DNA from 4 places in the Nonomuraea sp. NPDC048881 genome. Region 1 is predicted to be linked to each of the others. Evidence: riboswitches for the same ligand, from Rfam matches in the RefSeq annotation. Region 1 holds a riboswitch; each other region holds the start of a gene.
The links. A riboswitch is a leader RNA that binds a small molecule or an ion and turns the genes downstream of it on or off. The one in region 1 is predicted to bind cyclic di-AMP.

Region 1 (7,270 bases):
AGCCGCTGGCCGGGCCTTTGGTGGCGAGCAGGCCGAGGAGCGCGATCCGCAGGGACATGCCCGCCAGCATAGCGAAGGCTTGACATGTCAGCTCTTACATATCAATCTTCACCTGTGACTAATGACATGAAGACCAAGGGCAACGGGCTGGTGTTGCTGGCGGTGCTCGGCGGGATGTTCCTGGCGATGCTCGACCAGACGATCGTCGGCACCGCGCTGCCCCGCATCACCGGCGAGCTGGGCGGCACCCGGCTCTACACCTGGGTGGTCACGGCCTATCTGCTCACCTCCACCGTCACCGTGCCGCTGTACGGCAGGCTGTCCGACCAGCACGGCAGGAAGCCGCTGCTGCTCGTCGGGATGTCGGTGTTCGTCGTCGGATCGGCGTTGTGCGGGCTCGCCCAGGACATGACCCAGCTCATCGCCTTCCGCGCCGTGCAGGGGCTGGGCGCGGGCGCGTTGCTGCCGCTGTCGCTGGCCCTGGTGATGGAGATGTTCCCGCCCGGACGCAACGGCGCCCGCGTGCAGGGCGCGCTCGGCGGCGTGATGGCGTTGACGTACCTGGCCGGGCCCTTCCTGGGCGGGTTGTTCACCGACCACGCGAGCTGGCGGTGGGCCTTCTACGTGAACGTGCCGCTCGGGATCGTGCTGATCGCGATCGTGGTGCTGCGGCTGCCGTTCCGTCCGGGCACCGGCGGCGGGGGCCGGCCGGACTACGCGGGCATCGCGGTGTTCAGCGTGGCCATCAGCGCCCTGCTGCTCGGCCTGACCGAGAAGGGCCTGGACGGCAACTCCTGGACCTCCCCGCCCGTGGCCGGGCCGATCCTGCTGGCGCTGGTCCTGCTGGCCGCGTTCGTGCTGGTCGAGCTGCGGGCGGCGAACCCGGTCATGCCGATGCACCTGTTCCGGGACCGTACGTACACGCTGGTCAACGCGACCTCGTTCTTCACCGCCTTCTGCATGTACGCCGGCGTGGTGTTCCTGCCGCGCTACTTCCAGCAGGCGCTGGGCGTCAGCGCCACCGAGTCCGGGCTGAGGATCTACCCGATGACGCTGGCGATGGTGGCGGGCAGCGCGCTCATGGGCACGCTGATGTCCAGGACGCGCACGTACAAGCCGTGGCTGGTCGGGGCGCCGTTCCTGCTGGTGGCCGGCAGCCTGCTCTGCCTGAACCTCACCGTGCGCACCGACGGCCTGCTGCTGGCCGGGTGGATGGCGCTGCTCGGGCTCGGCATGGGGCCGATGTTGTCGGGGCTGACCGTGGCCGTGCAGCAGGCCGTCGCGCCGCGGTACATCGGCACGGCCTCGGCCAACCTCACCTTCTTCCGGCAGATCGGCGGCTCGGTGGCGCTGGCGCTGGCCGGCACCGCGTACACGTCGGTCATCACCACGGACGCGCCGGTCCACGGGCTCGCGGCCGCGCACGCCTCGGCGGCGGCCGTGGTCATCCCGTCGCTGGGCGTGGCGGGCGCGGTGATCGCCCTGGTCGCGCTGGTCATGATGCCTGGCAGGCGGCTGGAGCAGGCGCCCGCGGCGGAAAGCAGAGTGGAGGCCGGTTTCGCGTCGTAAGCGACGTCGTGCGAAGCTGTGGATGTCCCCAGAACCAGGAGGTCCTCATGGCGGAAACACCGGAGCCGGAAGTCAGCGAGACTCCCGAGGACGAGATGAAGCGCAAGTTCCGCGAGGCGTTGGAACGCAAGCGCGGGCAGCAGGCCGACTCGGCCGCGGGTGGCAGGGGCGTGGACCCGTCGAAGATCCACGGGGCGCACGGTCCGGCAGCGAGTAAAAGATCCTTCAGGCGCAAGAGCGGCGGCTGAAAGGTCCGATTTAGCAGGGGGTACGGCATGCCGTGCCCCCTTTCTCTTTACCTCGATAGGTAGATCTTTACCCGGTTCATGACGATTCGTTTGTATTTGTCCGAATCTCTGGGTACCGTCTTAACCAATTACCAGCTGGTGGCGTAGTCCCTACCAGGAGAGGGACGACAGCTGGCGCCGAATCCCGACTTGTCGGGAACCGGGGACCCATCTCATTGGGGTGAATCCGGCCATGTGCCGGTAGGGCATCTCCACGCCCGAACCCGTCAGCTAACCCGGTAGGCGAGATGGAGAGGACTTCACGCATGTACCACCTCGTCGTACCCCCGGACAGTGTAGTGACGACCGCCTGCTGAGCGGTCTCTTCCCTGACTTCCCCCACGCGCCGCGTAACCACCCTTTCGGCGCTCTGCCCGGTTACGCACCGTAGTCACGCGCGTTCCCCCTGTCCCCTCGCGAAGGACTTCACTGCTTCATGTCTCGATTTGGCCTGCGCTCTCTCGCCCTGCTGTCCGTGTCCGCCATGGGCGCGCTGACGATCTCCGCCACCGGCGCCCACGCCGACACCGGCGACGACCAGAAGATCCTGCTCAAGGGTTCCACGAAGGCCTCCTACTTCTGGGACGACTCCTCCGGCCGGGCCGGCGACACCGGCCTCCCCGCCAGCGGCAAGCCCATGCAGAAGGGCCTGGCCGCCAGCCCGAGCTGGCCCCTCATGACCGAGGGCTACGTGACCTACAACGGCAAGAAGATGCCGTTCTTCGTGGGCGACCGCGGCCCCGGCGAGCCCTCCAGCCGTGGCGTCATGCTCGACCTCGACGCCAAGACCTTCGCCGAGCTGACCGGCGGCACCTTCAACCCCGACACGCTCGGCGTGGACGGCAACGGCGGCCAGGGCCACATCAAGATCGACTACGTCATCACCAAGTGGGGCGACGGCAAGGGCAAGAAGAACTACCCCGTGGCCTTCTCCACCGGCGCGTGGGGCAGGTTCGACGACAACCCGGCCGAGCCTCCCAAGGTGCTGGCCGACAAGCCCGCCGAGGACGCGGCCGGTTCCGCCGGCGGCCAGGTCGGGAAGACCGTCGCGATGGGCGGCACCGTCATGGCCGGCGTGCTCGTGCTGGCCGGCGGCGGCGTGGTGCTCGGCGGCGAGCGCCTGCGCAAGCTCCTCAACGACTGATCTCCGGACAGACCGCTCTTTACGCCTCGCGACTAGAATGACATTCTGGTCGCTGTGATCCAGCGCGCAGCCGCCAACGGCATCGAGATCGCCTACGAGAGCTTCGGCTCACCCGCGGGCAGGCCCCTGCTGCTCATCATGGGACTCGGCGCCCAGCTCATCCACTGGGACGACGAGTTCTGCGAACTCCTGGCCGAGCAGGGCCACCACGTCGTCAGGTTCGACAACCGCGACGCGGGCCTGTCCACCCATCTCCACGACGAGGGCGTGCCCGCATGGGGCGCGCCCTCGCCGTACGTGCTGGACGACCTGGCCGACGACAGCGCCGGGCTCATGGACGTCCTGGGCCTGCCCGCGGCGCACGTCGTCGGCGCCTCGATGGGCGGGATGATCGCCCAGGCGCTGGCCATCCGGCACCCCGCTCGCGTGCTGAGCCTGACCTCGATCATGTCCACGCCCGGCCCGCAGGCGGCCCCGCCGACCGAGGCGGCCGCCGCGGTGCTCTTCGCCAAGCCCGCGACCGACCGCGAGGGGGTCGTCGCCGGCGCGCTGACGACCTGGGCCGTGCTCGGGTCCCCCGGCTGGGAGCTGGACCGCGAACGCGTCACCAGGCTGGCCGGGCTCGCCTTCGACCGCTGCCACGACCCGGCCGGCACGGCCCGCCAGCTCGCCGCCATCATGGCCTCCGGCGACCGCACGTCCGCGCTGGGCGGGCTGAAGGTGCCCGCGCTGGTCATCCACGGCGAGGACGACCAGCTCGTGCCGCTCGCCGGCGGGCGGGCCACGGCCGCCGCCATCCCGGGTGCCCGCCTGGTCACCTACCCCGGCATGGGCCACGACCTGCCCCGCGCCCTCTGGCCCGCGATCGTCGCCGAGATCACCGCCCACACCGGCTCCGCGACGCCCGCCCGGCCCGAGCCCGCCGCGTGACCCGCCGCATGACCCGCCGCGGAGCCTCGCTGCGCGGGCCGGTCAGAGCTCCAGCTTCTCCTCGATGACCTTGAGCATGTGCCGGGCCAGGGCCAGGTTGGCCCGGTTGCGGTCGAGGGCGAGGTAGAGGAACAGGCCCTTGCCGCTGCGACCGGTCAGCGGGCGGATGATGTGGTACTGGGCGGTCAGCGTGATCAGGATGTCCTCGATGCCGTCCTTGAGGCCCAGCGAGTCCATCGTGCGCAGTTTGGCCTTGATGACCTCGGTGTTGCCCGCCGCCGCGACCTGTAGGTCCAGCTCCTTCGAGCCGCCGAGCGTGCCGAGCGCCATGCCGCTGCCGTGGTCGACGATCGCCGCCCCGATCGTGCCGTCGATGCTCATCATCTCTTTGAGGGAGACGTCCATGCCTGCCATGCTTTCCTCCGCTTCGGTGGGGATGGTCAGTGCTTGCGTGCCACGGCGGCCACGGAGGCCGCCGTCTTCCTGCCCTCCAGCCGGAGGAGCCCGACGTTGGCGCCGGGTCCCGCCAGAACCGTGAGGACGATCGTGGGGCCCGCGGCGTAGAAGGCCACGAACCCGGCGGTGCCGGACACGAGGGTCTCCTCGAACGCCCCGCGGCCCGCCATGGTCAGCATCCGGCCGCTCATCGCGAGCAGCGCCGCCGACAGCGCCGCCACCTGCTCGCCGGTGTCTCCTTGCAGGTCGCAGGCGATCCGCAGGCCGTCGACGGTGCACGCGACGCTGCCGGTGACGTCCGGCGTGCGGCCGCGCAGGAGCTCCATCTCCGCCAGGACCTCTTGCCGTAGCTCCACGGGTGGCCTCCTCCCGCGTCGTGAGGGGAACCTCACGGCATCTCCTCCAGCGCCTTCTTCAGCCGCAGCAGCAGCGTCAGATCGGTCGGATCGCCCGTCGGCACCGGCCCGGCGGCCCCCGCCCGCCCGTTCCCGGCGGGAGCTGCCACCGCGCCCGGCACCCGCTTGGGCAGCGCCTCCCCGTCGTCCGGACGGGGTTGCGCGGGCCGTGCCGGGTCCGGCGGGACGAGGAGGCCGGCGGCGGCCAGCCTCCTGACGGCCACCAGCACCGAGTAGCCCGACCGGCCCAGGTGCCGGGCCAGCTCCAGCGGGGTCGCCTTGTGGTCGGCCCGTACGACGACCTCCCACTGCACCTGGCTGAGCGCCACCCCGTGTCCGGGCAGGCGCGGGACCGGCCGCACGGGCTGGGTGTCCACCTCCGGCGAGGGCCAGATGCCGGCCAGCTGCTCCCGGCGGCGGGCGGACTCCCGCACCAGCTCCTGGACGTCGAAGAACCACTGCCCGCCCAGCCAGTGCTCCTCGCCGGGCCGGAACTTCGGCCGCACGCCGGTCACCGGCAGCAGGAAGAAGGCGGCGTCCTGGACCACGCCGAGCACGGCGTACTGGAGCTCGGCCAGCGTGACGGGGCCGTCCTGGAGCAGCCGGGCGCGGCCGCCGTCGGCCTGCAGGGCGCGCAGGGCCGACTCCGGGACCCGCCCCCTGGCCGCGAACAGCCGCTCGACGCCCGGCGTCTGGGCGCACTCCATGTACGTCACGCGCCCGTCCGACAGGTAGATCGTGCCGTTCCGGCCCACGCGGAGCGCCCCCGACGCGCGTTCGCGGGCGAGTCCGGCGAGGAGTGAGTCGAGCGCGGCCATGGCTCAGGTGGTCAGCAGGTCGGAGATGGCCCGCAGGCGGTAACGGGCCAGGGCCAGGTTCGACCGTTCCGGGTCGAGGCGGACGTAGATGACCAGCGGCCCCTCGAAGACCGTCTCCAGCAGCCGGAGCAGGTGGTGCCCCCGGTCGGTGGTGACGAGCATGTCGTCGATGCGCACGATCTCGCCGGGACACGTCCGGGTCAGCCCGTCGGTCGTGGCGCGCAGCGCCTCGGTCAGCGCGGCGGCGGACCTGTCGGCGTCCACGCCGGACGCGCTGCTGAAGGCGACCGCCATGCCGCTCGTGCCGTCGACCAGCATGGCGTCGAGCGCGCCCGGTATCGACATGACCTCCGCCAGGCAGGTGTCCACTCCCAGCACCGCGAGCCTCCCTCCGTCGTGGGACGGGGAAAGCGTAGGGGGCCACAAGAGACCAGAAGGCAGGCGATTTACCGAGGGATACGTTTTTATACGGCCAGGACGAAGAAAAGCATCACTCGTGCGGAAATATGATCAATTCACGAGGTTTTTTCACGATGGCGGAGCATTTCGTGCACGTTCTCCTCGGCCCACCGCGCGACCACCGAGATCGGCGCGTGCAGCGAGCGGCCCAGGTCGGTCAGCGCGTACTCCACCCGCGGCGGCACCTCGGCGAAGACCTCGCGGGTGATCAGCCCGTCCAGCTCCATGGCCCGCAGCGTCTGGGTGAGCACCTTCGGCGTCACCCCGCCGATCCGCCCGCGCAGCACGGTGAAGCGCATCGGCCCGTCGCTGAGGCTGAGCAGCACCAGCACCGACCACTTGTCGCCGATCCGGTCGAGCACCAGCCGAGTCGGGCAGTTCGGGTCGAAGGCATCACCGGTATCCATAAGGTACTTATAGCACGATGAAGTAACCAGTATCCATTGGATACTGTGCTTCTCATGAAGATCCTCGTGTTCGGCGCGACCGGAATGATCGGTCAGCGCATCGTCACCGAACTCACCGGCCGCGGCCACGACGTCACCGGTGTCAGCCGCCGCGGTCCCGTCAAGGGCGACGTCCACGACGCCGCCACGCTCGCCGAGGGCTACGACGCCGTCGTCTGCGCCATCGCCCCGCCGCGTGACGGCACCGAGCCCGAGCCGCCGTTCCTGGCCGCCAACCGCGCCCTCATCGACGGCCTGCGCGCCGCCGGGGTGAGCCGGGTGCTGGTCGTGGGCGGCGCGGGCAGCCTCAAGGCCGGCCCCGGCCTCGACCTGGTCGACACGCCCGGCTTCCCGGAGATCTACAAGAAGGAGGCCAGGGCCGCGCGGGCCGCGCTCGGGCTCTACCGGGAGGTGACCGACCTCGACTGGACCTACGTCTCACCGGCCGCCGAGATCGCGCCCGGCGAGCGCACCGGCGTCTACCGGATCGGCCGCGACGACCTGCTCAGCGACGCCGACGGCCGCAGCTTCATCACCGCCGAGGACTACGCGGTGGCGATCGCCGACGAGCTGGAGGAGCACGCCCACCCGCGCACCCGCATCACGGTCGCCTACTGATCGTCCTCGTCCGGGTCGTCGGGCAGCAGCGCCTTCTCGTCGGGCTTGTGCACCAGCACGTTGTCCACGTACGACTTCACCGCCGTGGCCAGCCCGACGTCGCCGCCCGCCGTCTCCGACAGGTACCAGCGGTGGTCGAGAATCTCGT
Region 2 (7,270 bases), on a different contig from region 1:
CGCGGCGCCGCGGTCGCCGGCGCTCCTGAGCCGATCGAGGCCCGTGCCCGCGGCCCGCGCGACGGCCTCGGCGGGCACGTCGGCGGCCAGCGCCGGGGCGCCCATGACGCCGGTGTCCATGAGGACGACGCCCTGGCCGGCCCGGACGATCAGGTCGCGGACGAGGGCGTACTCCTCCCCCTTGGTGTCGAGGGTGCCCAGCAGCAAGACCGCCATGTCAGACCTCCTACGATCGGCCTTCCGACCTTACCCCGGCGATCTCCGCGTGGCGGATGCCCAGGACGTCCACGCCGTGCTCGGACAGCGGGCGGGAGCCGAAGATGCGGCGTTCCTCCTCGGTGATGGCGACGTCGTTGATGCTGGCCTCCCGGCGGCGCATCAGCCCCGACGCGTCGAACTCCCACTGCTCGTTGCCGTAGCTGCGCCACCACTGGCCGGCGGCGTCGCGGGACTCGTACTGGAAGCGCACGGCGATGCGGTCGCCGGTGACCGCCCACAGCTCCTTGCGCAGGGCGTAGTCCAGCTCGCGGGCCCACTTGCGGCGCAGGAACTCCGCGATCTCGGCGCGGCCGGTGACGAACTCGCCCCGGTTGCGCCACACGGAGTCCTCGGTGTACGCGAGCGCGACGCGGTCGGGGTCGCGGGTGTTCCAGGCGTCCTCGGCGGCCTGGACCTTGATCCGGGCGGTCTCCTCGGTGAACGGCGGGACGGGCGGGCGGGTCATGGGCGGTCCTCTCCGATCGAGAGAACTGGCGTTCTCCCGGGTTGTGCGCTAGCGTAGAGAACGATCGTTCTCCGCGGCAAGCACCTGGAGGGGTGTCATGGATCACGAGCAGCGGCTGCTGGACGCCGCGGGCGACCTGTTCTACCGCCGCGGCGTGCAGGCGGTCGGCATGGACGAGATCCGGGCCGCCTCCGGCGTCTCGCTGAAACGCCTCTACCAGTGTTTCCCGTCGAAGGAGGCGCTGGTCGTGGCCTATCTGCGGCGGCGCGACGAACGCTGGATGGCCTCGCTCACCGCGTACGTGGCCGACGCCGGCGACCGCATCCCGGCGGTCTTCGCGTGGCTGGAACGCTGGTTCGCCGAGGACGGCTTCCGCGGCTGCGGGTTCGCCAACGCCTTCGCCGAGCTGGGCGCCGGTTCGGCCGCCGTCCGCACGGCGGTGCGCGAGCACAAGGAGCGCCTGCGCGCCTACCTGCGCTCGCTCGCCGAGGAGGCCGGAGCCGGGGACCCCGGCCTGCTCGCCGAGCAGTTGCTCACCCTGATCGACGGCGCCACGGTCACCGCGATGATCTCCGAGGAGCCGGGCGCGGCCCGCTCGGCCGGGCAGGCCGCGGCGGTCCTGGTCCACCGGCACCGGCGGCCCTGAAACGCGAAAGAGCGCACTCCCCGCGGGGAATGCGCTCTTTGCTTGGCAGGATCAGGCGGCGTACGACGGGTAGCCGTAGCCGACGACCTGGGAGGTCGGGCGGACACGCTGCTCGACCTTGCCGTTGCCGGTGTTGCCCTCGATCGTGGAGATCGTGCCGTCGCCGTTGTCCTTGACGACGAAGCCGACATGCTGGATGTCGTTCAGGCTCTTGCTGCCGCTCCAGGAGAAGAAGACGACGGCGCCCGGCTTGGCCTCGGTGCCCCAGCGGTCGTTGGCGGCGAACCACTTGGCGTGGGTCACGGTGTAGGCGTCCCAGCCGACCTGCGGGCGGGCGCCGGTCTGCTCGCCGACCCAGGAGACGAACATCGAGCACCAGGGGGCGTTCAGGTACATGGCGCGGTTGCCGCCGTCACGCGCGGCGGTCTCGGCGGCGCGCTGCGAGTCGGCGTACCACTTCTGGAACTTGGTGCCGCCGCCGTTGGCGTCCTCGGAGGTGCCGACCTGGGCGCGGGCCGTGGCCAGCACCTGGGCGGCGGTGACGTTGACCTTGCCCTTGGCGCTCTCGTCGGCGACGCGGTTCTGCGCGACGCGCGGCTGGGCGGCCACGCCGGCGACCTTGGCGGTCTGGGTGGCGGTGTGGGCGGTGGCGGTGTCGGCGTTCACTGCCGCGTGCGTGCCGAGCACGCCGGCGACGGTGGTCGCGCCGAGAGCGATCTTGGCGAGGTCGAGCTTGTAGGCACGGTGAAGACGGTGCTTGGCCATGAGGGTGTTACTCCTTGAGCTTCCGTGCCGCTTGCCGGGTTAGCTGACGGGTTCGGGCGGGAAGCTGCCCTACGGCACCACGGTGCCGATTCACCCCATTGGACACATGGGTCCCCGGTTCCGCGCACAGGCGGATTCAGCGGTCTCTTGGTCAGGCAAAGGGCTGACGCATCGTCTTCCCGGGCCCGGGAAAGGGCCTGAAGGTATATGTGCGACGCCCGGATGCGGGGATGTCCGCATCGACTCTGTACAACACGGGTCCCGCTTGGGTAATTCCCAGGCAATGCCATCCCTACCTGGGACGACTCCCCGTTCGGCTGTGTACAACCAAGCTACCCGGCGAGTAATTCCCAGGCAAATGGCGGCAATGAATTCGACGGTGCGTGGGAGAAACGCTACGCACCGAATCGGTTCACGCCACGTGCGCCTTTATCGCCACACTCGTGAGCGCCAGCAACAATTCCAGATCGGGCTCGGCGTCGACCTGCACGGCGACCCAGGCGCGGTCGCGGCAGGCATGGACCTGGTCGCACGCCCGCAGGTACGGCTCCAGGCGGCCGATGGCGGGGGCGGTGAGCCGTACGTGGATCTCGTCCCGGCCGGCCAGGCGCAGGATCTCGGTTCCGTGTACGGCGAAGGTGACCTGCTGACCGGTGCCGCTGACGTTCAGCGACGGCCAGGACCGTAACTCCGCGACCGCGCGGACCACGTAGGGCCCGCGTCGCGTGGGCGTCCGCCGCCAGGCGGAGATTCCTGCCACGCTCCAATGCTGAGCCACGGCTCACCCCGCCGTCAGCCCCCGTTCCTGAACCGTTATCCCCTCGTGAACGGGCGCGCCCAGGGTCTGACCGGCACGATTACGGACGCCTGACCGATACGTATTGACGCTCCCCCAGGCAGAAGCTACCGTCGATTCACAACTTAAAGGAAACTTTCCTAATAGTTTCCCCAGAAGTCTCCCATCCCACTCCCCACACACCCCCCAACGGATGTCGGAGCGACATGAAGCACACCATTCTGAGCAAGGTCCTGGCGGGAATGGCGGCATTGGCCCTGCCTCTCACCGCGGCCGTGGCCGCCCCAGCGCTCGCCTCCGCCAGCACGGTGGCGTACGCGGCGGCCTGGGCCCCGTGGACCGCCTACACGGCGGGCACGGTCGTCACCTACAACGGCGTCGACTACGTCTGTCTCCAGGCGCACACCTCCCAGCCCGGCTGGGAGCCGCCGAACGTGGCGGCGCTGTGGAAGGTCTCCGGCGGCGGCGGCAGCGACACGACCGCGCCGTCCGTGCCGGGCAACCTGCGCTCGACCGGCGTCACGGACACGAGCGTGGCCCTGGCCTGGAACGCCTCCACCGACAACGTGGCCGTGACCGGCTACGAGGTCTACCGCGGCGGCACCCTGGTCACCACCGTCACGGGCACCACGTACAACGACACCGGCCTCACCGCGAACACGGCCTACAGCTACACCGTGCGCGCGCGTGACGCGGCCGGCAACCGCTCGGCCAACAGCAACCAGATCTCCGCGACGACCACCGGCGGCGGTGGCGGCGACGACAAGACACCGCCGTCGGTCCCCGGCAACCTGCGCTCGACCGGCGTCAGCAACAACAGCGTCTCGCTGGCCTGGAACGCCTCCACCGACAACGTGGCGGTCACCGGCTACGAGGTCTACCGCGGCGGCACCCTGGTCACCACCGTCACGGGCACCACGTACAACGACACCGGCCTCAGCGCCAACACCCCCTACAACTACACCGTGCGCGCGCGTGACGCGGCGGGCAACCGCTCGGCCGACAGCAACCAGATCACCGCGACCACCACGGGCGGCGGCGGTGGCGGCGGCAACAAGGTGCTGGGCTACTTCGTCCAGTGGGGCATCTACCAGCGCGGCTACCACGTCAAGAACATCGACACCAGCGGCTCGGCGGCCAAGCTGACCCACATCAACTACGCGTTCGGCAACGTGCAGAACGGGCAGTGCACGATCGGCGACAGCTACGCCGACTACGACCGCTTCTACCAGGCGGGCGAGAGCGTCGACGGCGTCGCCGACACCTGGGACAACGGCGCGCTGCGCGGCAACTTCAACCAGCTGCGCAAGCTGAAGAAGAAGTACCCCAACCTGAAGGTGCTCTTCTCCTTCGGCGGCTGGACCTGGTCCGGCGGCTTCGGCCAGGCGGCGCAGAACCCGACCGCCTTCGCCGACTCCTGCTACAAGCTGGTGGAGGACCCCCGCTGGGCCGACGTCTTCGACGGCATCGACATCGACTGGGAGTACCCGAACGCCTGCGGCCTGACCTGTGACACCAGCGGCGCGGCGGCGTTCAAGAACGTGATGTCCGCGCTGCGCTCCCGCTTCGGCGCGAACAACCTGGTCACCGCGGCCATCACCGCCGACGGCAACGACGGCGGCAAGATCGACGCGGCCGACTACGGCGGCGCCGCCCAGTACGTCGACTGGTACAACGTCATGACGTACGACTTCTTCGGCGGCTGGGACGCGCAGGGCCCGACCGCCCCGCACTCCCCGCTCACCACCTGGGACAAGATCCCGATCCCCGGCTTCTACACCGACAACGCCATCCAGAAGCTCAAGAGCAAGGGCGTCCCGGCCGCCAAGCTGCTGCTCGGCATCGGCTTCTACGGCCGCGGCTGGACCGGCGTGACCCAGGCCGCGCCCGGCGGCACGGCGACCGGCCCGGCGCCCGGCACGTACGAGCAGGGCATCGAGGACTACAAGGTCATCAAGACCCGCTGCCCGTCCACCGGCACGGTCGCGGGCACGGCCTACGCCTACTGCGGCAACCAGTGGTGGAGCTACGACACGCCGAGCACCATCGGCGGCAAGATGAGCTACTCGAAGAACCAGGGCCTCGGCGGCGCGTTCTTCTGGGAGCTCAGCGGTGACACCACCAACGCCGAACTCCTCACGGCCATGAAGAACGGCCTCGGATAAGTTCGCACGTCAGGGCCGGTCCCGGGTTTCGGGGCCGGCCCTTCGCCGTGCCCGGCGCGCCGCAGGACGGAACACGGACGCCTTGGGAGAAGCTGGTCACCGGGGGTGAACGACGATTCTGTGGGGTGGCGGGCCCAGGCGGCCCTTCTTCACGACACCGGTCTTCCTGGTCGGCCTGATCGGGATCACGGTGCTGGTGGTCGGGCTGGACAGGTTCACCGGCGGGGGCGCGGAGCTCGTGCCGGTGCTGATCTTCCTGCCCGCGATCGTGTCGGGGCTGGGCTCGGTGTGGCAGACGGCGGTCGCGTCGGTGTGGGTGCTGGCGGTGGTGTCGGCCTCGGTCGCCTATCTGGGCGGCAATCTGCGGACGAACCTGGAGGTCTCCGGCTTCACCGCGGCGTTCGGGCTGATGAGCGTGGTCGGCGCGAGCTACCGGATCCAGCGCGAGGAGGAGGTCCGCCGGTTGCGCTCGGCCGCCGCGGCGTTGCAGCGGCAGCTCGTCAGGCCGCTGCCGCTGCGCTCGCTCGACGTGGTCGTGGACGGCCTCTACCAGCCCATCGAGGAGGACACGATGGTGGGCGGCGACATGTACGAGGTGGCGCCGTCGCCGTACGGGACCCGGGTGATGATCGCGGACGTGCAGGGCAAGGGGCTGCCCGCGATCGGCGCCGCGCTGGCCGTGCTGGGCGCCTTCCGGGAGGCGGCCTATCGCGAGATCTCCCTCATGGGCGTGGCCGACGCCCTGGAGGACGCCGTGATCAGGCACAACAGGTTCGCCGCGCACACCGGCGAGCCCGAGCGGTTCGTCACCGCGCTGCTGCTGGACATCGGCCCGGAGCTGGAGGTGGACGCGGTCAACTGCGGGCACATAGCGCCGTACCTGATCCACGGCGGGAACGCCGGGCAGCTCTGGCTCGGTGAGCCGGAGGTGCCGCTCGGCCTCGCCGGGCTGGCGGGCGAGCCACGCCACGGCGCGCGCTTCGCCTTCCCGCGCGGGGCCTCGCTGCTGCTGTGCACCGACGGCGTGACCGAGGCCCGCGACCGCGACGGCTCCTTCTACCCGCTGGAGCAACGGCTGCGCTCCTGGGCCCGCGACCCGCCGGCCAGGACCGTCGAGGCCCTGGCCGCCGACCTGGACACCTTCACGCACGGCGCGCCGCGCGACGACATCGCGGTGCTCATCCTGCGCCGGACCGGATCGTGACCGCCCGCGCGACCGGACGGCAACTATTAAGAAAGTTTCCTAACAGAGAGCATTGACGGCCCTGGTCACCAGGCTTACCTTCCGATCAACCCCCCAGTCATGCCCCATCGGAGGTGGCCTTGAAGCCCACACGCCTACGCGCGGCCCTGGCCGCGTGCGGCACCTCACTGGTCCTCATCGCGGGAGCCCTGGCCGGTACGGCCACCGCCGCGGCCGACAACGCCGCCTGCCGCCCGGACGGCCTCTACCAGACCCCCGGCGTGGACGTCCCCTACTGCCTGGCCTACGACGAGGACGGCCGGGAGAAGATGGGGGCCGACCACCCCCGCCGCATCATCGGCTACTTCACCAGCTGGCGCACCGGCAAGAACGGCCGGCCCGCCTACCTGGCCGGCAACATCCCGTGGGGCAAGGTCACCCACATCAACTACGCCTTCGCCCACGTCGACGGCAGCAACAAGATCGCCGTGGACGCCGACGCGACCGCGACCGAGTGGCCCGGCGTCGCCGGCGCCGAGATGGACCCGGCCTACGCGTACAAAGGCCATTTCAACCTGCTGAACAAGTACAAGAAGCAGTACCCCGGCACCAAGACGCTGGTGTCGGTCGGCGGCTGGGCCGAGACCGGCGGCTACTTCGACGCGAGCGGCGCCCGCGTGCCCTCCGGCGGCTTCTACTCGATGACCACCAACGCCGACGGCTCGGTCAACCAGGCCGGCATCGGCACGTTCGCCGACTCGGTCGTCGCGTTCGTGCGCGCGTACGGGTTCAACGGCGTCGACATCGACTACGAGTACCCGACCTCGATGAAGGACGCGGGGAACCCGCTCGACTGGACCATCGCCAACGCCCGCCGGTCGAGCCTGATGAAGGGCTACGCGGCCCTGATGAGGACGCTCCGCCAGAAGCTGGACACCGCGGCCGCCGCCGACGGCAGGTACTACATGCTGACCGTCGCCGCCCCCGCCTC
Region 3 (7,270 bases), on a different contig from region 1:
TGCTGGCCGTATGCCTGGCCGTACTGCTGCTGGTCGCCGTACTGCTGGCCGTAACCCTGTTGCTGGTCGCCGTACTGCTGCTGGGCGTAGCCGCCCTGCTGGCCGTACTGGGCGTCCTGGCCGTAGCCCTGCTGCTGCCCGTAGTCGGACTGCGGCTGCTGGCCGTAGCCCTGCTGGCCGTACTGGGCCTCCTGGCCGTAACCCTGCTGCCCCGCGGCGGCCTGCTGGCCGTAGCCGGGCTGGGCGTACTGCTGGCCCGAGGACTGCGGCTGCTGACCGTAGCCCTGCTGGCCCGAGGCGGCCTGCTGGCCGTACTGGGCGTCCTGGCCGTAGCCCTGCTGCTGGCCGTAGTCGGGTAGCGACTGCGGCTGCTGGCCGTACTGCGGCTGCTGGCCGTAGCCCTGCTGGCCCGAGGCGGCCTGCTGGCCGTACTGGGCCTCCTGACCGTAGCCCTGCTGACCGGAGGCGGCCTGCTGACCGTAGCCGGGCTGGGCGTACTGCTGGCCGGGGGCGGGCTGCTGGCCGGAGGCGGGCTGCTGGCCGTAGCCCTGCTGGCCGTACTGGGCTTCCTGGCCGTAGCCGGGCTGCGTGTACTGCTGGCCCGAGGACTGCGGCTGCTGGCCGTAACCCTGCTGACCCGAGGCGGCCTGCTGGCCGTACTGGGCCTCCTGGCCGTAGCCGGGCTGCGTGTACTGCTGGCCCGAGGACTGCGGCTGCTGGCCGTAGCCCTGCTGCTGGCCGTAGCCCTGCTGACCCGGGGCGGCCTGCTGGCCGTACTGGGGCTGCTGGCCGTAGCCCTGCTGCTGGCCGTACTGCTGTGGTTGCTGGCCGTACTGCTGTTGCTGGCCATAGCCCTGTTGCTGCTGCTGACCGTACGGGGGCTGGCCGAAGGCATCGTCCGCCCGGTAGCCGACCACAGTCACGTCCGGGTCGGGCTCGCCGGGCCGACGGCCGTGGTGCTGACCGTACTCGGGGTTCTCGCCGGAATCGTCCTGTGGGTACGGCGGCTGTCCGGTGCTCACCGTGTCACCTCGCTTCGAGTGCGCATGTGGCACGTGTCAGGACACATGCCTGTGCTGCCCAACGTATCGACATAGGTATCAACAATCACCTTTCCAAGTGGTCAAGGTCCGCGTCACCCGATGTCAGATGCAGCAGCATGCGGGTGTTGCCAAGGGTGTTCGGTTTGACGTGTTCCAGATCAAGGAACTCCGCCACACCCTCGTCGTACGAGGCCAGCAACTCGGCGTAGACCTCGGGTGAGACCGGTGTGCCCTGGATGGGGCGGAAACCGTGCCTCGCGAAGAAGTCGACCTCAAAAGTCAGACAGAATACACGCCGCAGCCCCAGATCCTTCGCCTGCCGGACGAGCGCCGAGACGATCCGCCGCCCCACACCCAGCCCCCGGCACGCGGGATCGACGGCCACCGTACGGACCTCGGCGAGGTCCTCCCAGAGCACGTGGAGCGCGCCGCAGCCGACGACCTCCCCGCCGCGCTCGGCCACCCAGAACTCCTGGACGTCCTCGTACAGCGTGACCGTGGCCTTCTCCAGGAGCCGCGGCCCCGCGCCCGCGTAGGTGTCCACGAGACGCCTGATCGCACGCACGTCGGGCGTGCGCGCACGCCTGACCACGACCGCGGTCTCGGGGACTGCCACTTCGGCCACCTGCTCCATGGCTCTCCAGGGTACAGATCTCATTACGGCTCGGCCCTAAATCCCACGTCTCGGGCATCTCATCACATCCCGTGGTCAGATGAACACGAGCCGACTTGGAGCTTTCCTCCAGACCTCAGCACCCCGAATGCTGGACAAAAGGTGCAGAAGCCCGCTTCCGTACGGCTACCCACGAGATCACCTTGTGACCCTTCAGTTGTGAAACCTCTACAGACTCGGCAGTTCCGGTTGAGCGTGAACCCGGAGTGCATTAGTGTCCAGCGACGATGTTCTCCGCGTAATGCGCGCGGAAAGACACGCCCAATTCCCGCAAGGGAAGCCGGGGAACCAACGGCGGCGAGCACCTGGCGCCACCACTTGGGGTGAATCCGACCATCTCGGTAGGGCTGCTCCGGCCCGAACCCGTCAGCTAACCCGGCCGGCGTCGATGAGAGGAGCTCGGTTGGTGAAGCGGACGTTCGACCGCTCGGGGAAGTCCGGGGGCAGGCACGCCCGCCCCCAGGAGCAGGCCAGGCGCGCACGCCGCCTCGGCGTCATCGGCGTGACCGTCGCCGCGATGCTGTTCGCCGTCCCCGTCGGTTCCGCCGCCGCCGACCCGAAGCCGTCGCTCTCCGAGCTCTCCGACCAGGTGGAGAAGCTGCACGAAGAGATCGAGACGCTGGCCGAGCAGTACAACGAGCAGCGCGAACGGCTGAAGGCCGCCCAGAAGGCCAACGACTCCGCCCAGAAGATCCTGGCCACCAGCGAGTCCGATCTGGCCGCCAAGCGCGCCAGGGCCTCGCTGCTCGCCCAGAACGCCTACATCACCGGTGGCCTGGACAAGGCCCTGGCCTTCGCCCAGTCCGGCGACCCCGAGACCTTCCTCGACCGGGCCGCGACCACGTACGCGCTCGAACAGCAGCAGGGCGAGGAGGTCAACCAGCTCGCCAGGGCCATGGAGGCCGCCGAGCGGGCCAGGGCCGGCGCCAAGACCCGCATCGCCGAGGTCCAGAAGATCGTCACCGATCTGGAGAGCAGGCGCTCGAAGATCACCAAGCTGGTCGCCAAGGTCGAGAGCAACCTCTACCGGCGGGCCGTCGGCGAGGCCGGCCGTCCCGGCACCCGGGCCGTGCGCGTCAACCTGCCGGTCATCGGCGACGGCAAGGCCGCCCAGGCCGTCAAGTGGGCCCTCACCCAGCAGCTCAAGCCGTACGTGTGGGGCGCCGAAGGGCCGCGCTCCTACGACTGCTCCGGGCTGGTGATGGCCGCCTACCAGCGCGTGGGCATCTCGCTCCCCCACTACACCGGCGACCAGTGGACGGCCGGCAGGCAGGTCAGCCGCGACCAGCTGCGCCCCGGCGACCTGGTGTTCTTCTACAGCGACCTGCACCACGTCGGCATCTACATCGGCGGCGGCATGATGGTCCACGCTCCGCGGACGGGTGACGTCGTGCGGGTCGCCCCGATCGGCGGGCGGCCGTTCGCCGGCGGCGTGCGCATCGCGGACTGACCCGCGCGCCACTTCGCCCAGCGCCACTTCGCCCAGCGCCACTTCGCCCAGCGTCACTGGATGATGCGCGCCACCTGCTGAGCGCCGCTAGATGAGCTGGCGGCGCGCCGCCCATGCCACGGCCTCGATCGCCGTGGCCACGCCGATGCGGTCGCAGATGCCCCTCAGCCTGCGCCGTACGGTCCGTCCGCTGATATCCAGCCGCCTGCCGACCCGATCGACCGTCACTCCCCTGGCCAGCTCGGCCAGTAACGCCAAATCCGCGTGGCTCAGCTCAACGCCTTCTGTGAGCACATCCACCGGGAGCCCTCCCCCAAACAGCAGAACTCGGACCTTTCAGGCGAAGCAAAGCCGCTCGTCTCGGTGAAGGTAAACGCATCGCGGAAAGGTCGTCAAGCGCGACAATCGGCGCCCTTGACCAGCGCTATTGACATGATCACTTATATGTGACGTACTCCGCATATGTTGGCACGCCGTGGTCCGCTATGAACGGTCCAAACGATCAATTCGGCGGCCCGGTTCCACCTCCGATGAGCGCCACCGACGTGCTGGGTTTTGATCCCTCGGATCCGCAATTTGTGCGCGATCCGTACGTCCGATATCGCGAGCTGCGAGCCGCCGGGCCGATCTTCAGAACGCGCGGCGGGCTGCTCGTCGTGACCACGTACGAGTTGTGCGCGGCCGTGCTGCGCGACCCCGGGTTCGGTCACGGAACGTCCCCTCCCGCGCAGGAAGAGGCAGGTCAGCCCGGCCGGTCGTTCCTGCTCATGGACCCGCCCGATCACACCCGGTTGCGTGCTCTGGTCAGCCGCGCGTTCACGCCGCGCATGGTGGCCCGTCTCAGGCCGCGGATCGAGGAGATCACCGCCGACCTGATCGGGCGGCTGCCGGAGGAGGCGGAGCTGATTTCCGGCTTCGCGTACCCGCTGCCGGTGATGGTGATCAGCGAGATGCTCGGGGTGCCGCCGGAGGACCACGACCGCTTCCGCGGATGGAGCGAGGCCCTTGCCCGCGGACTTGACCCGATGCTGACAGACGCCCTCATGTCGGAAACGGAGCGTTCCAGGAACGAGTTCCGCGACTACTTCCGCCACCTGATCGCGCGGCGGCGCGAGCGTCCCGGCGAGGACCTCCTGAGCGCACTCGCACACGTCGAGGAGCTCACCGAGGCCGAGTTGCTGGCGACCTGCGTGCTGCTGCTCGTGGCCGGCCACGAGACCACCGTCAACCTCATCGCGAACGGCGTGCTGAACCTGCTGCGGCACGACCTGCTGCACCGCGCCGCCGAGCGCCCGAGGGAGGTCGTGGAGGAGGTGCTGCGCTTCGATCCGCCGGTCCAGCTCACCTCCAGGATCGCGCTGGAGGACCGGGAACTCGGCGGGACGCCGGTGCCCGCGGGCTCGGCCGTGCTCGTGCCGATCGGCGCGGCCAATCGCGATCCCGCCGTGTTCGCCGATCCCGACCGGTTCGACCCCGGCCGCGAGCCCGGCCGCCACCTGGCCTTCGGGCTCGGCCTGCACTTCTGCCTGGGCGCGACGCTGGCCAGGATGGAAGGCGAGATCGCGCTGTCGGCGCTGGCCGCGGCGGCGCCGAAGATGGAGGCCGCCGATCCGGAGCCGCCGTACAAGGAGAACGTGGTGCTGCGCGGGCTGGCCCGGCTGCCGGTGCGGCTCAGGCGGTAGCGTCGTAGCGTTCCCTGGCGGCCTCGACGTCCTCGATGTGCTCCTCGGCCCACGCCTTGATGGCGGTGACCAGCGGCATCAGGCTCTGGCCCAGCGGGGTGAGCGCGTAGTCGACGCGCACCGGCACCTGCGGCGTGACGCGGCGCGCCACCAGGCCGTCGCGCTCCAGGCCGCGCAGGGTCTGGGTGAGCATCTTCTGGCTGACCCCCGCGATGCGCCGGGCCAGGTCGCTGTAGCGACGCTCGCCGGAGGCCAGCGAGCTGAGCACCAGCGTGACCCATTTGTCGCTGAGCCGGTCGAGCAGCTTGCGGGAAGGGCATTCGGCGAAGTAGGCGTCGAAGGCGAGTCTCGCCTGGTCACGCCGCTGCGCCGCCGTCGTGGTCGCCACCGTCTCACTCCTCGCCGTGTGTTACGCACTTCCAGGTGCCTACTTACTGAAAGAGAGTAACTCTTCCTAGGGTCGCGGACATGACGAACATGCGTGCACTCATCGGCGGCTCCGGCGCTCCCCGGCTGGTGTCCGCGCCGCTGCCGGCGGCGGGGCCCGGCCAGGTGCGGATCAAGGTGGCCGCGGCCGGGGTCAACCCCTTCGACCTGGCCGTGGCGTCCGGGGCCCTGGCCTCGTACGGGCTGGCCAGGAAGCTCGACTCGTACGGGATCGGCTTCGACGCCGCGGGGACCGTCGACCAGGTGGGCCCGGGGACCTCCTTCAGCGTGGGAGAGGAGGTCGTGGGGCTCTGCGCGCGGCTGGAGCTGCCGTACAAGGCGCAGGCCGAGTACGTCGTGCTGGACGCCCCGGCGGTGGCCCGCGCGCCGCGCGACGTGAGCCCCGTCCACGCGGCCACGCTGCCGCTGAACGGGCTCACCGCCTGGCAGGCGCTCGACCGGACCGGTGTAGGGCCGGGCGGCACGCTGCTGGTCACGGGGGCGGCGGGGGCCGTCGGAGGCTACCTGGTGGAGCTGGCCGCCGTGCGCGGCGTCAGGGTGGTGGCCGCCGCCGGCGCCGCGGACGAGGAGCTGGTACGCGGCTTCGGAGCGGAATGGTTCGTCCCGCGCGAGGAGGACCTGGCCGAGGCCGTACGGGCGCAGGTGCCCGGCGGTGTGGACGCCGTGGTGGACGCGGCCGTGCTCGGCCTGCCCGCGCTCGACGCCGTTCGGGACGGCGGAGCGTTCGTGGCGCTCGCGTCGGGGGTCGCGCCGGTGGCACTGCGCGGCACGGACGTGGCCACCGTGCTGTTCCGCTCGGACGCCCGGCAGCTCGCCGAGCTGGTGCGCCTGGTCGAGGCCGGACGGCTGACGCTACGGGTGGCCGGGACGTACCCGCTGGAGAAGGCCGCCGACGCCCACGCCCGCCTGGCCGAGGGCGGCCTGCGCGGACGGCTCGTGCTGGTGCCCTGACCGCCCCGACCGCCCCGGGCCGGCGCCCCGCACCTGCGCGGGGCGCCGGACGGCGGCTCAGTGGGTGGGCTTGACCAGCGGGAACAGGATGGTCTCGCGGATGTTCTTGCCGGTGAAGGCCATGATCATCCGGTCGATGCCGGCGCCCATGCCACCCGTGGGCGGCATCGCGTACTCAAGGGCCTGCAGGAAGTCCTCGTCGAGCTGCATCGCCTCAAGGTCGCCGCCCGCGGCCAGCAGCGACTGCTCCACCAGCCGGTGGCGCTGGTCGATCGGGTCGTTGAGCTCGGAGTAGCCGGTGCCGAGCTCGGTGCCGAATCCGATCAGGTCCCACTTCTCGGTCAGCAGCGGGTTGTCGCGGTGGAGACGGGCCAGCGGCGAGGTCTCCAGCGGGTAGTCCATGACGAACGTCGGCTGCACGAGCGTGTGCTCGACCAGCGCCTCGAACAGCTCCTGGACGAGCTTGCCCGACCCCCACTTGGCGTCCCAGTGGACCTCGCGGCGATCGGCGATCTTCCGCAGCTCCTCAAGGGTGGTCTCGGTGGTGATCTCCTCGCCCACGGCGTCGGACACCAGGTCGTAGAGCCGGACCCGCGGCCACTTCTCCAGGCCGAGGTCGATCTCGACGCCGTCGTGCACGACCACGGTGGTGTCCAGGGCGGCCACGACGGCCTTCTGGTACATGCGCTGCGTCAGGTCGGCGATGTCGTTGTAGTCGAGGTAGGTGCCGTAGGCCTCGAGCATGGTGAACTCGGGGTTGTGCGTGGAGTCGGCGCCCTCGTTGCGGAAGTTGCGGTTGATCTCGAAGACCTTCTCGACGCCGCCGACCACCAGCCGCTTGAGGTAGAGCTCGATCGCGATGCGGAGGTAGAGCTCCATGTCGTAGGCGTTGATGTGGGTCTTGAACGGCCGGGCCGTCGCGCCGCCGTGGATGGGCTGCAACATCGGGGTCTCGACCTCGAGGTAGCCCTCCTCGTGCCAGAAGTCGCGCACCGCGCGCACGGTCGCGCTGCGCACCCGCGCC
Region 4 (7,270 bases), on a different contig from region 1:
GGGCTCGGGCGGCTCCCCGGCGGTCTCCAGCCGGTGGCCCAGCTCGGCCAGGTTGCGGGACATCCGCTCGTTCCTGCGGATCAGGTCGACGGCGCGGCGCTTGGACACCGTCATCAGCCAGGCGCCCGGGTTGCGTGGCACGCCGGATTCCGGCCACTGCTCCAGGGCCGCGACCAGCGCGTCCTGGGCCAGCTCCTCGGCCAGGCCGACGTCGCGGACCAGCCCGGCCAGGCCGGCGATGAGCCGGGGCGCCTCGATCCGCCAGACCGCCTCGATCGCCCGGTGGGTGTCGGAAGCCATCACCGGCTCATGACACCAGCACCGTCCGGGGTCCGCAAGCCGAGGTCAGCTCTCCCGCCCGCCCAGACGCCGGCGCATGGCCTTCTCCCGCTCGACCTCCGCCGGGTCGGACGAGGCCGCGTCGGGCGCGTCGGAGGCGTCGTACACCCGCCACACGTCCAGGCCGATCCCGTCATAGCCCTCGGGGACGGGCACGCGCATGGCCCATTCCAGAGCCTCCTCCCTGGACTTCACCTGGATCAGCCAGAACCCCGCGATCAGCTCCTTGGCCTCGGCGAACGGGCCGTCGATCACCGTGGCCCGGCCGCCGCTGTAGGCGATCTGCGCGCCCTGCGAGCTCGGGTAGAGCCCCTCGGCGGCCAGCAGCACCCCGGCCTTGGCCAGCGCCTCGTTGTAGGCGTGCATGTTGTCGACGAGCTCCTGGCTGGGCAGCGCCCCGGCCTCGGTCTCCCCGTTGGCCTTGCCGACGATCATGAATTTCATCCTGCCGTCCCTTCCGTCCGCGGCCCCGGGGCGGAGCCGGCCTCGCCGAAGCGTCGAACGGGCGCCGGCCGGATCGACACGCGGGCGCGGACCGTCCGCTTCCAGGGCACCGTACCGGTCGTGCGGCCGGGTGGCCGATGTGCCATCCTCGCCCCATGCACCAACCCGCACAAGACGCCCCCGTCCCCAACCGGGCCCTCTGGGACGAGCGCGCCCGCGTCCACGGCTCCACCTCGGCCGACCGGTTCTACGACGTCGACGCCTTCCTCGCCGGCCGGCAGACCCTCTACCCGCTCGAACGCCGCCTGGCCGGCGACGTCGCCGGCCGGGACCTGCTCCACCTGCAATGCCATTTCGGCCTGGACACGCTGAGCTGGGCACGGCTCGGAGCGCGGGTGACCGGCGTCGACTTCTCCCCGGTGGCGGTCGCGCGCGCCCGCGACCTGGCGGCCAGGGCCGGGCTGGCGGCCACGTTCGTCGAGGCCGACACGCAGCGGCTGCCGGAGTCGCTGGCCGGCGGCTTCGACCTGGCGGTGGCCACGTACGGCGTGTTGTGCTGGATCGGCGACCTGGACGCCTGGATGCGCGGCGCGGCCATGGCGCTGCGGCCGGGCGGGCGGCTGGTGCTGGTCGACCTGCATCCGGCCTACGCGACGGTGTCCTCGCTCGACCCGCTGGTGGCCGACTGGCCCTACGGCGGCGGCCAGGCCCACCGGGAGACGGTGACCGGGACGTACGCCGACGCCGCGGTGGTGACCGAGGCCCACGAGGCGGTCGAGTACCCGCACTCGGTGGGCGAGATCGTCACGGCGGCGGCGCGGGCCGGGTTCACGGTGGCCGAGCTGGGCGAGCACGTCGAGACCGACATGGACCCGCGCGGCCTGCTGGCCGAGGGCGCGGACGGCCGGTACCGGTTCCCCTTCGGGGACTCGCACCTGCCGATCCTGTACTCGCTGCTGGCGGTCCGGCCCTGAGACGCGGCGAGCGCGCGTCCCTCGTACGGGGACGCGCGCTCGGAGCGTGGGGAGGTCAGCTCGCGTACTGCGGGTATCCGTAGCCGACGACCTGCGACTTCGGACGGACGCGCTCCTCGACCTTGCCGTTGCCGGTGTTGCCCTCGATCGTGGAGATCGTGCCGTCCTGGTTGTCCTTGACGACGAAGCCGACGTGCTGGATGGCGTCCAGGCTCTTGCTGCCGCCCCAGGAGAAGAAGACCACCGCGCCGGGCCTGGCCTCGGCGCCCCAGCGGTCGTTGGCGGCGAACCACTTGGCGTGGGCCACGGTCCAGGCGTCCCAGCCGACCTGCGGGCGGGCGCCGGTGTGCTCGCCGACCCAGGAGACGAAGATCGAGCACCAGGGGGCGTTCAGGTACATGGCGCGGGTGCCGCCGTCGCGGGCGATGGTCTCCGCCGCGCGCTGGGAGTCGGCGTACCACTTCTGGAACTTGGTGCCGCCGCCGTAGGCGTTCTCGGAGGTGCCGACCTGGGCCTTGGCCATCGCCAGGACCTGCTGGGCGGTGACGTTGACCTGGGTCTCCTCCGCCTTGCGGGTCTGGGCGGCGGTCTGCGGCGCGACGGCCGAGTGCCCGGCCGCGGCGGCCGGGCCGGCGCTGTCGGCGGCGGCGGCGGTGGCGTGGGCGCCGATGGCGGAGGCGAGGATGGCCGCGCCGAGCGCGGCGTGAGCGTAGGTGATCTTCGGGGCACGGATGGGACGGTGCGTGGCCATCGAGGGCATTGACTCCTTGCTTCCATGCCGCTTACCGGGTTAGCTGACGGGTTCGGACGTGGAAGCTGCCCTACGGCACCGAAGTGCCGATTCACCCCAAAGGACGTGGGTCCCCGGTTCCGCCCGAAGGCGGATTCAGCGGTCACAGGACGATCCTGTGAAATGTCTTGCGATGGTTGGACAAAGCCGGACAAACCGGACGTCTGCCGCGAGATGCCCCACAAGGTAATACATCGGGCAAGAGCAAGGCAAGTGGCTAAAGGTCCAGCTAGGAGAGTTGCGCCCGCGCTTCGGCCAGAAGCCCCATCATGGCAAGGGATTCGTCAAGCGGCATGATCGCGCTCTCCGTGCGGCCCTCGATCGTGGCCGCGCGCACCTCGCGCAGCTCGCCCGCGTAACCGTTGTCGGCCGGGGCGAGCACCAGCTCCTCCGTCTCCATCGACGGCCCCGACAGCAGCACCCGCCGCGGCGCCCAGAACGGCGCCAGGATGTCGGCCCGCATCGACGTGCCCACCACGCTCGCGTCGTTGGCGTGATGGGCCAGCAGCGACACGTCCACCAGGGCCCGCCGCCCGTCCGGGTACAGCAGCAGCCCGCCGGCCTCGGCGTCGACCCCGCTGGGCGCCAGCGAGCCGGCCATGCGCAGCTCCGCGGGCATGCCGAGCAGCAGCTGGGCCAGCCCGAACGGGTAGATCCCCAGGTCGAGCAGGGCCCCGCCGCCCAGCTCCGGCGCCCACAGCCGATGGGCGGGGTCGTAGGGCAGCGCGAAGCCGAACGAGGCCCGCACCGACCGGATCTCGCCGAAGCGCGGATCGGCCGCCACCCGCTGGATGAGCGGGTTGAAGCGCATCCACATGGCCTCCATGAGGAAGACCCCGGCCGCGCGGGCCAGCGCCACCATGCGCTCGGCGTCGGCCACGTCGGCCGCCAGCGGCTTCTCGCACAGCACCGACTTGCCCGCCGCGATGGCCGCCTCGGCCACCTCCAGGTGCTGGGCGTGCGGCGTGGCGACGTAGATCGCGTCGACGGCCGGATCGGCGCACAGGGCCTCGTAGGAGCCGTAGGCCGACTCCGCGCCCAGCTCGTCGGCCAGCGCCCGCGCCCTGAGCGGGCTCCGCGAGCCGACGGCGGCCACCCGCATGCCGGGTTCGGCCACGATGGCCGCTCCCACGGTACGCGCGATGCCGCCGGTCGCCGCTATTCCCCAGGTGAAATCTCGCACGACCGAGATCGTAGAGCGCTCAGGTCAGGTTGAACGAGTCGGGGTCGGGCCCGATCCGCCGCCCCGCGTTCATCGCGCCGATGGCCGCCATGTCCTCGGTGTCGAGGATGAAGTCGAACACGTCGATGTTCTCCTCGATCCTCGACGGCGTGACCGACTTGGGGATCACCACGTTGCCGAGCTGCAGGTGCCAGCGGAGCACGATCTGGGCGGGCGTCTTGCCGTACTTCTCCGACAACACGCGCAGCGCCGGGTCGGCCAGCAGCCCCTTGCCCTGCCCGAGCGGGCTCCACGCCTCGGTCAGGATGCCGTTGGCCTCGTGGAAGGCCCGCATCTCGCGCTGCTGGAAGTACGGGTGGAGCTCGATCTGGTTGATCGACGGCGTGATGTCGGTCTCCTCCATCAGCCGGGTCAGGGTGGCGACCGTGAAGTTGGAGACCCCGATGGCCTTGGCCCGTCCGTCCCGGTAGATCTTCTCCAGCCCCCGCCAGGCCTGCACATACCTGTCCTGCTCCGGGACCGGCCAGTGGATCAGGAAAAGATCTACGTAGTCGAGGCCCAGACGGGCCAGGCTCTCGTCGAAGGCCTGCTCGGCGCGCCCGTGGTCGCAGTTCCACAGCTTGGTGGTGACGAACACCTTCTCCCGTGGCACCCCGGCGGCGCGCACGGCCCGGCCGACGCCCTCCTCGTTCTCGTAGGCGGCGGCGGTGTCGATGTGCCGGTATCCGGCGCGCAGCGCGGCCGTCACCGCGTGCTCGGCGTCGTCGGCAGAGACCTGCCAGACGCCGAAGCCGAGCTGTGGTATCTGCACACCGTCGGTGTTGAGCATCAGCGAGTTCATACCCTCCATTGTTCACGTGTCGTTTCTTGCGGCTTAAGCAGGCCGGGCTACCTTGAGGCGGGTCGTGCAAGGCCATCCACCGGCTGGGGGAAACAGAGTGGTCAGACAGGCGTCGGCCTGGGTGGAGTCTCCGCTCCAGATGCTGTGCGCCGTCGAGGCCCACCATGCCGGGCTGCTCGGCCCGGACACCGTGGTCGTGCCGCGCGCCGGCCTGCGCCCGCTGCGCGCCACCCGCAAGGAGCTGCGCCGCCTCGACCTGCCCGCCGGCCTGGTGCTGGACGAGCCGCGCGAGCGCATGCCGCGCCGCGTCCAGGCCGTGGGCGACGCGTTCTCCGGCAAGGTCCAGATGCGCTGGCTGACCTCCGACCCCGGCCGCATCGTCGTCGTGGACGACGGCCTGGCCACGCTCAGGCTGCTCGAACTGCTGGCCGCCGGGCCGTTCCGGCCGCTGCTGCGGGCGCGGGCGACCCCCTCGCGGGCGCGCGCCCTGCTCGGCCTGGCCGCCGCGCTGCGGCTGCGGATGAGCCGGGTGTCGGTCTTCACCGCCCTGCCCGTCCCCGACGAGCTGGCCGCCGCCGTCCGGGGGGCGGGCGTCGACCTCGTCCGCCACGACTTCGCCTGGCTGCGCGCCCAGCCGCCGAGCGCCCAGGGGCCCGCCGAGCGCACGGTCGTCCTCGGCACGTCCCTGGTCCGCAACGGCCTGGTCCACCGCGACCACTACCTGCGCTGGCTGACCGACCTGGCCGGACGCGAGCCGCTGGCCTACTACCCGCACCGCCGCGAGGACCCCGTCGACCTGGCGCTGATCGGCGAACGTCCCGGCATCACCGTGCACGACGCGGGCGTGCCGGCCGAGCTGACGCTGCGCGGCCTCGACGCCGGGCAGCGGGTGCTCAGCCTGCCCTCGACCGCGATCACCTCGCTGCGGGTGCTGCTCGGCCCGCGCGGCGTCGAGGTCGAGCCGGTGGACGTTCCCGACGACTGGTGGACGAGCAGGGCGGCCCCCGGCCTGCGATCGCATTTGACAGGAGCTTCCAGGTGAGGGTGCTGGCGATAGCCGACTCCGACTCGTATCTGAAGTGGGCGGCCTGCCTGCTCGACGACCTGCCCGCGGGCTGCGAGAGCGAGCTGGTGGTGGTGCGCACCCCGATCGCGCCCTCGCCGGAGCAGATCGCGGCGGCGGTGGGCGGGCGCGCGGCGCCCCCGGTGTTGTCGGCGCGCTCGCTGCGCCGCCTGGCCGAGCGCACCCGCCCCGACGCGATCCTGGTGGGCTGCACGGGCCCGGTGGTGGACGTCCTGGTGGCCGACGTGCTGGCCGGGCTGCGGCCGGCGGGCCGGGCACGGCCGGTGTTCGTCAGCGGGCTGCCCGGCATCTCGGTGCCGGCCACGGAGAAGGCGTGGCTGTTCCGCAGCGGCTGCGACCTGTTCGTGGTCCACAGCGAGCGCGAGGTGGCCGAGTTCTCCGAGATCGCCGGCCGGCTCGGCGGGGGAGGGGCGGTCGGGCTGGCCCGGCTGCCGTTCCTGCGGCCCGGCGCGGTGTCCGGCGGCGGCGACCGGGTCGTGTTCGCCACCCAGGCCAAGGTGCCGCGGGCGCGGGAGGAGCGCGAGCGGGTGCTGACGGCGCTGGCCGAGCTGGCCGCCCGCCGGCCCGGCCTGGAGGTCGTGGTCAAGCTGCGCGCCCTGGAGCACGAACGCCAGACCCACAACGAACGCCACCACTACCAGCGGCTGTGGCGCGAGATGGGCGAGCCGGGCAGGCTGACGTTCGCGGCCGGGTCGATGCACGAGCAGCTGTCGCGGGCGGCCGGGTTCGTCACGGTCAGCTCGACGGCCGCGCTGGAGGCCGTCGCCATGGGCGTGCCGTCGCTGGTGCTGAGCGACTTCGGCGTCAGCGCCGAGATGATCAACCTGGTGTTCGAGGGCAGCGGCCTGCTCGGCACGCTCGACGACCTGGCCCTGGGCGACTTCCGCACGGCCGAGCCGCGCTGGTGCGAGGCCAACTACTTCCACCCGGCCGGCCGCGACGACTGGGCGGCCCTGCTGACCGGCCTGGCCGCGGACGGGGCGCGCCCGCCCGCCCGCTCCCTGCTGGACGGCCCCGAGCACGCCGCGGCCCGCCGCCGGGCCAGGTTGCGGGTGGAGGTGCCGCCCACGATGCTGCGGGCGGGCTACCGGGCCAAGCGGCGGGTGCGCCGCTACCTCAGATCGCTGACCTGATCTTCCTGCGCAGCCTGGACAGCGCCGAGGGCGGCTCGGCCAGCCCCAGCGTCTCCAGGCGCTTGCGCTTGAAGTAGCGCCCGTCGAACGCCCCGTCGAACCCCGGGCCCGACGGGCGCAGCTCGGGATAGGCGTCGGCCTGCATGCAGTAGCCGACCGCGCGCACCAGCGCGGGCAGGTCCGTGCGCGGCGGCTCGTCGATCACGCCGTCGGCGTTCAGCCGGGGCAGCAGCGCGTCCACGATCGTGGCCGGCACCCGGTTGCTGTTCTCGTACGGCGTCAGCCGGTCCAGCACCAGGCCGGTGCCGAAGGAGGCGACCGGCAGGCCGAAGTAGCGCCGGGCGGTCACCAGGCCGGTGGAGAAGCAGCCCACGACCAGCTCGGGCCGCTGCGTCGCGAAGCACACCTCGGCCGGCACGCTCTCCCCGGCCACCGTCAGCCGCACCCCCAGCGGCCCGGCCGCCGCGCGCAGCAGTTGCGCG

Region 2: another riboswitch for cyclic di-AMP. It lies ahead of AB0C33_RS26355 (CHAP domain-containing protein); the one in region 1 lies ahead of AB0C33_RS16380 (hypothetical protein).
Region 3: another riboswitch for cyclic di-AMP. It lies ahead of AB0C33_RS24185 (NlpC/P60 family protein); the one in region 1 lies ahead of AB0C33_RS16380 (hypothetical protein).
Region 4: another riboswitch for cyclic di-AMP. It lies ahead of AB0C33_RS27675 (CHAP domain-containing protein); the one in region 1 lies ahead of AB0C33_RS16380 (hypothetical protein).

The regions. Positions count from the first base shown of each region.
Region 1 is NZ_JBEZGC010000004.1:272,744-280,013, reverse strand. It holds gene AB0C33_RS16395 (PadR family transcriptional regulator) at 1-58, opposite strand, end outside; gene AB0C33_RS16390 (MDR family MFS transporter) at 115-1,569, shown strand; gene AB0C33_RS16385 (DUF5302 domain-containing protein) at 1,617-1,817, shown strand; cyclic di-AMP (ydaO/yuaA leader) riboswitch at 1,983-2,117, shown strand; partial or broken gene AB0C33_RS16380 (hypothetical protein) at 2,341-2,769, shown strand; gene AB0C33_RS16375 (alpha/beta hydrolase) at 3,055-3,930, shown strand; gene AB0C33_RS16370 (hypothetical protein) at 3,973-4,344, opposite strand; gene AB0C33_RS16365 (roadblock/LC7 domain-containing protein) at 4,371-4,742, opposite strand; gene AB0C33_RS16360 (DUF4388 domain-containing protein) at 4,775-5,599, opposite strand; gene AB0C33_RS16355 (roadblock/LC7 domain-containing protein) at 5,603-5,977, opposite strand; gene AB0C33_RS16350 (helix-turn-helix domain-containing protein) at 6,115-6,465, opposite strand; gene AB0C33_RS16345 (NAD(P)H-binding protein) at 6,520-7,122, shown strand; gene AB0C33_RS16340 (DUF4032 domain-containing protein) at 7,116-7,270, opposite strand, start outside.
Region 2 is NZ_JBEZGC010000007.1:305,087-312,356, reverse strand. It holds gene AB0C33_RS26370 (Tm-1-like ATP-binding domain-containing protein) at 1-216, opposite strand, end outside; gene AB0C33_RS26365 (nuclear transport factor 2 family protein) at 227-724, opposite strand; gene AB0C33_RS26360 (TetR/AcrR family transcriptional regulator) at 822-1,370, shown strand; gene AB0C33_RS26355 (CHAP domain-containing protein) at 1,422-2,135, opposite strand; cyclic di-AMP (ydaO/yuaA leader) riboswitch at 2,150-2,287, opposite strand; gene AB0C33_RS26350 (luciferase family protein) at 2,548-2,895, opposite strand; gene AB0C33_RS26345 (glycosyl hydrolase family 18 protein) at 3,138-5,096, shown strand; gene AB0C33_RS26340 (PP2C family protein-serine/threonine phosphatase) at 5,287-6,300, shown strand; gene AB0C33_RS26335 (glycosyl hydrolase family 18 protein) at 6,420-7,270, shown strand, end outside.
Region 3 is NZ_JBEZGC010000006.1:443,617-450,886, reverse strand. It holds gene AB0C33_RS24195 (RDD family protein) at 1-1,022, opposite strand, end outside; gene AB0C33_RS24190 (amino-acid N-acetyltransferase) at 1,108-1,677, opposite strand; cyclic di-AMP (ydaO/yuaA leader) riboswitch at 1,965-2,116, shown strand; gene AB0C33_RS24185 (NlpC/P60 family protein) at 2,123-3,166, shown strand; gene AB0C33_RS24180 (LuxR C-terminal-related transcriptional regulator) at 3,254-3,466, opposite strand; gene AB0C33_RS24175 (cytochrome P450) at 3,745-4,848, shown strand; gene AB0C33_RS24170 (helix-turn-helix domain-containing protein) at 4,838-5,236, opposite strand; gene AB0C33_RS24165 (NADP-dependent oxidoreductase) at 5,317-6,246, shown strand; gene lysX (bifunctional lysylphosphatidylglycerol synthetase/lysine--tRNA ligase LysX) at 6,304-7,270, opposite strand, start outside.
Region 4 is NZ_JBEZGC010000008.1:101,860-109,129, reverse strand. It holds gene AB0C33_RS27690 (RNA polymerase sigma factor) at 1-300, opposite strand, end outside; gene AB0C33_RS27685 (YciI family protein) at 346-783, opposite strand; gene AB0C33_RS27680 (methyltransferase) at 939-1,757, shown strand; gene AB0C33_RS27675 (CHAP domain-containing protein) at 1,813-2,508, opposite strand; cyclic di-AMP (ydaO/yuaA leader) riboswitch at 2,522-2,659, opposite strand; gene AB0C33_RS27670 (Gfo/Idh/MocA family oxidoreductase) at 2,777-3,730, opposite strand; gene AB0C33_RS27665 (aldo/keto reductase) at 3,750-4,571, opposite strand; gene AB0C33_RS27660 (hypothetical protein) at 4,669-5,613, shown strand; gene AB0C33_RS27655 (DUF6716 putative glycosyltransferase) at 5,610-6,788, shown strand; gene AB0C33_RS27650 (polysialyltransferase family glycosyltransferase) at 6,772-7,270, opposite strand, start outside.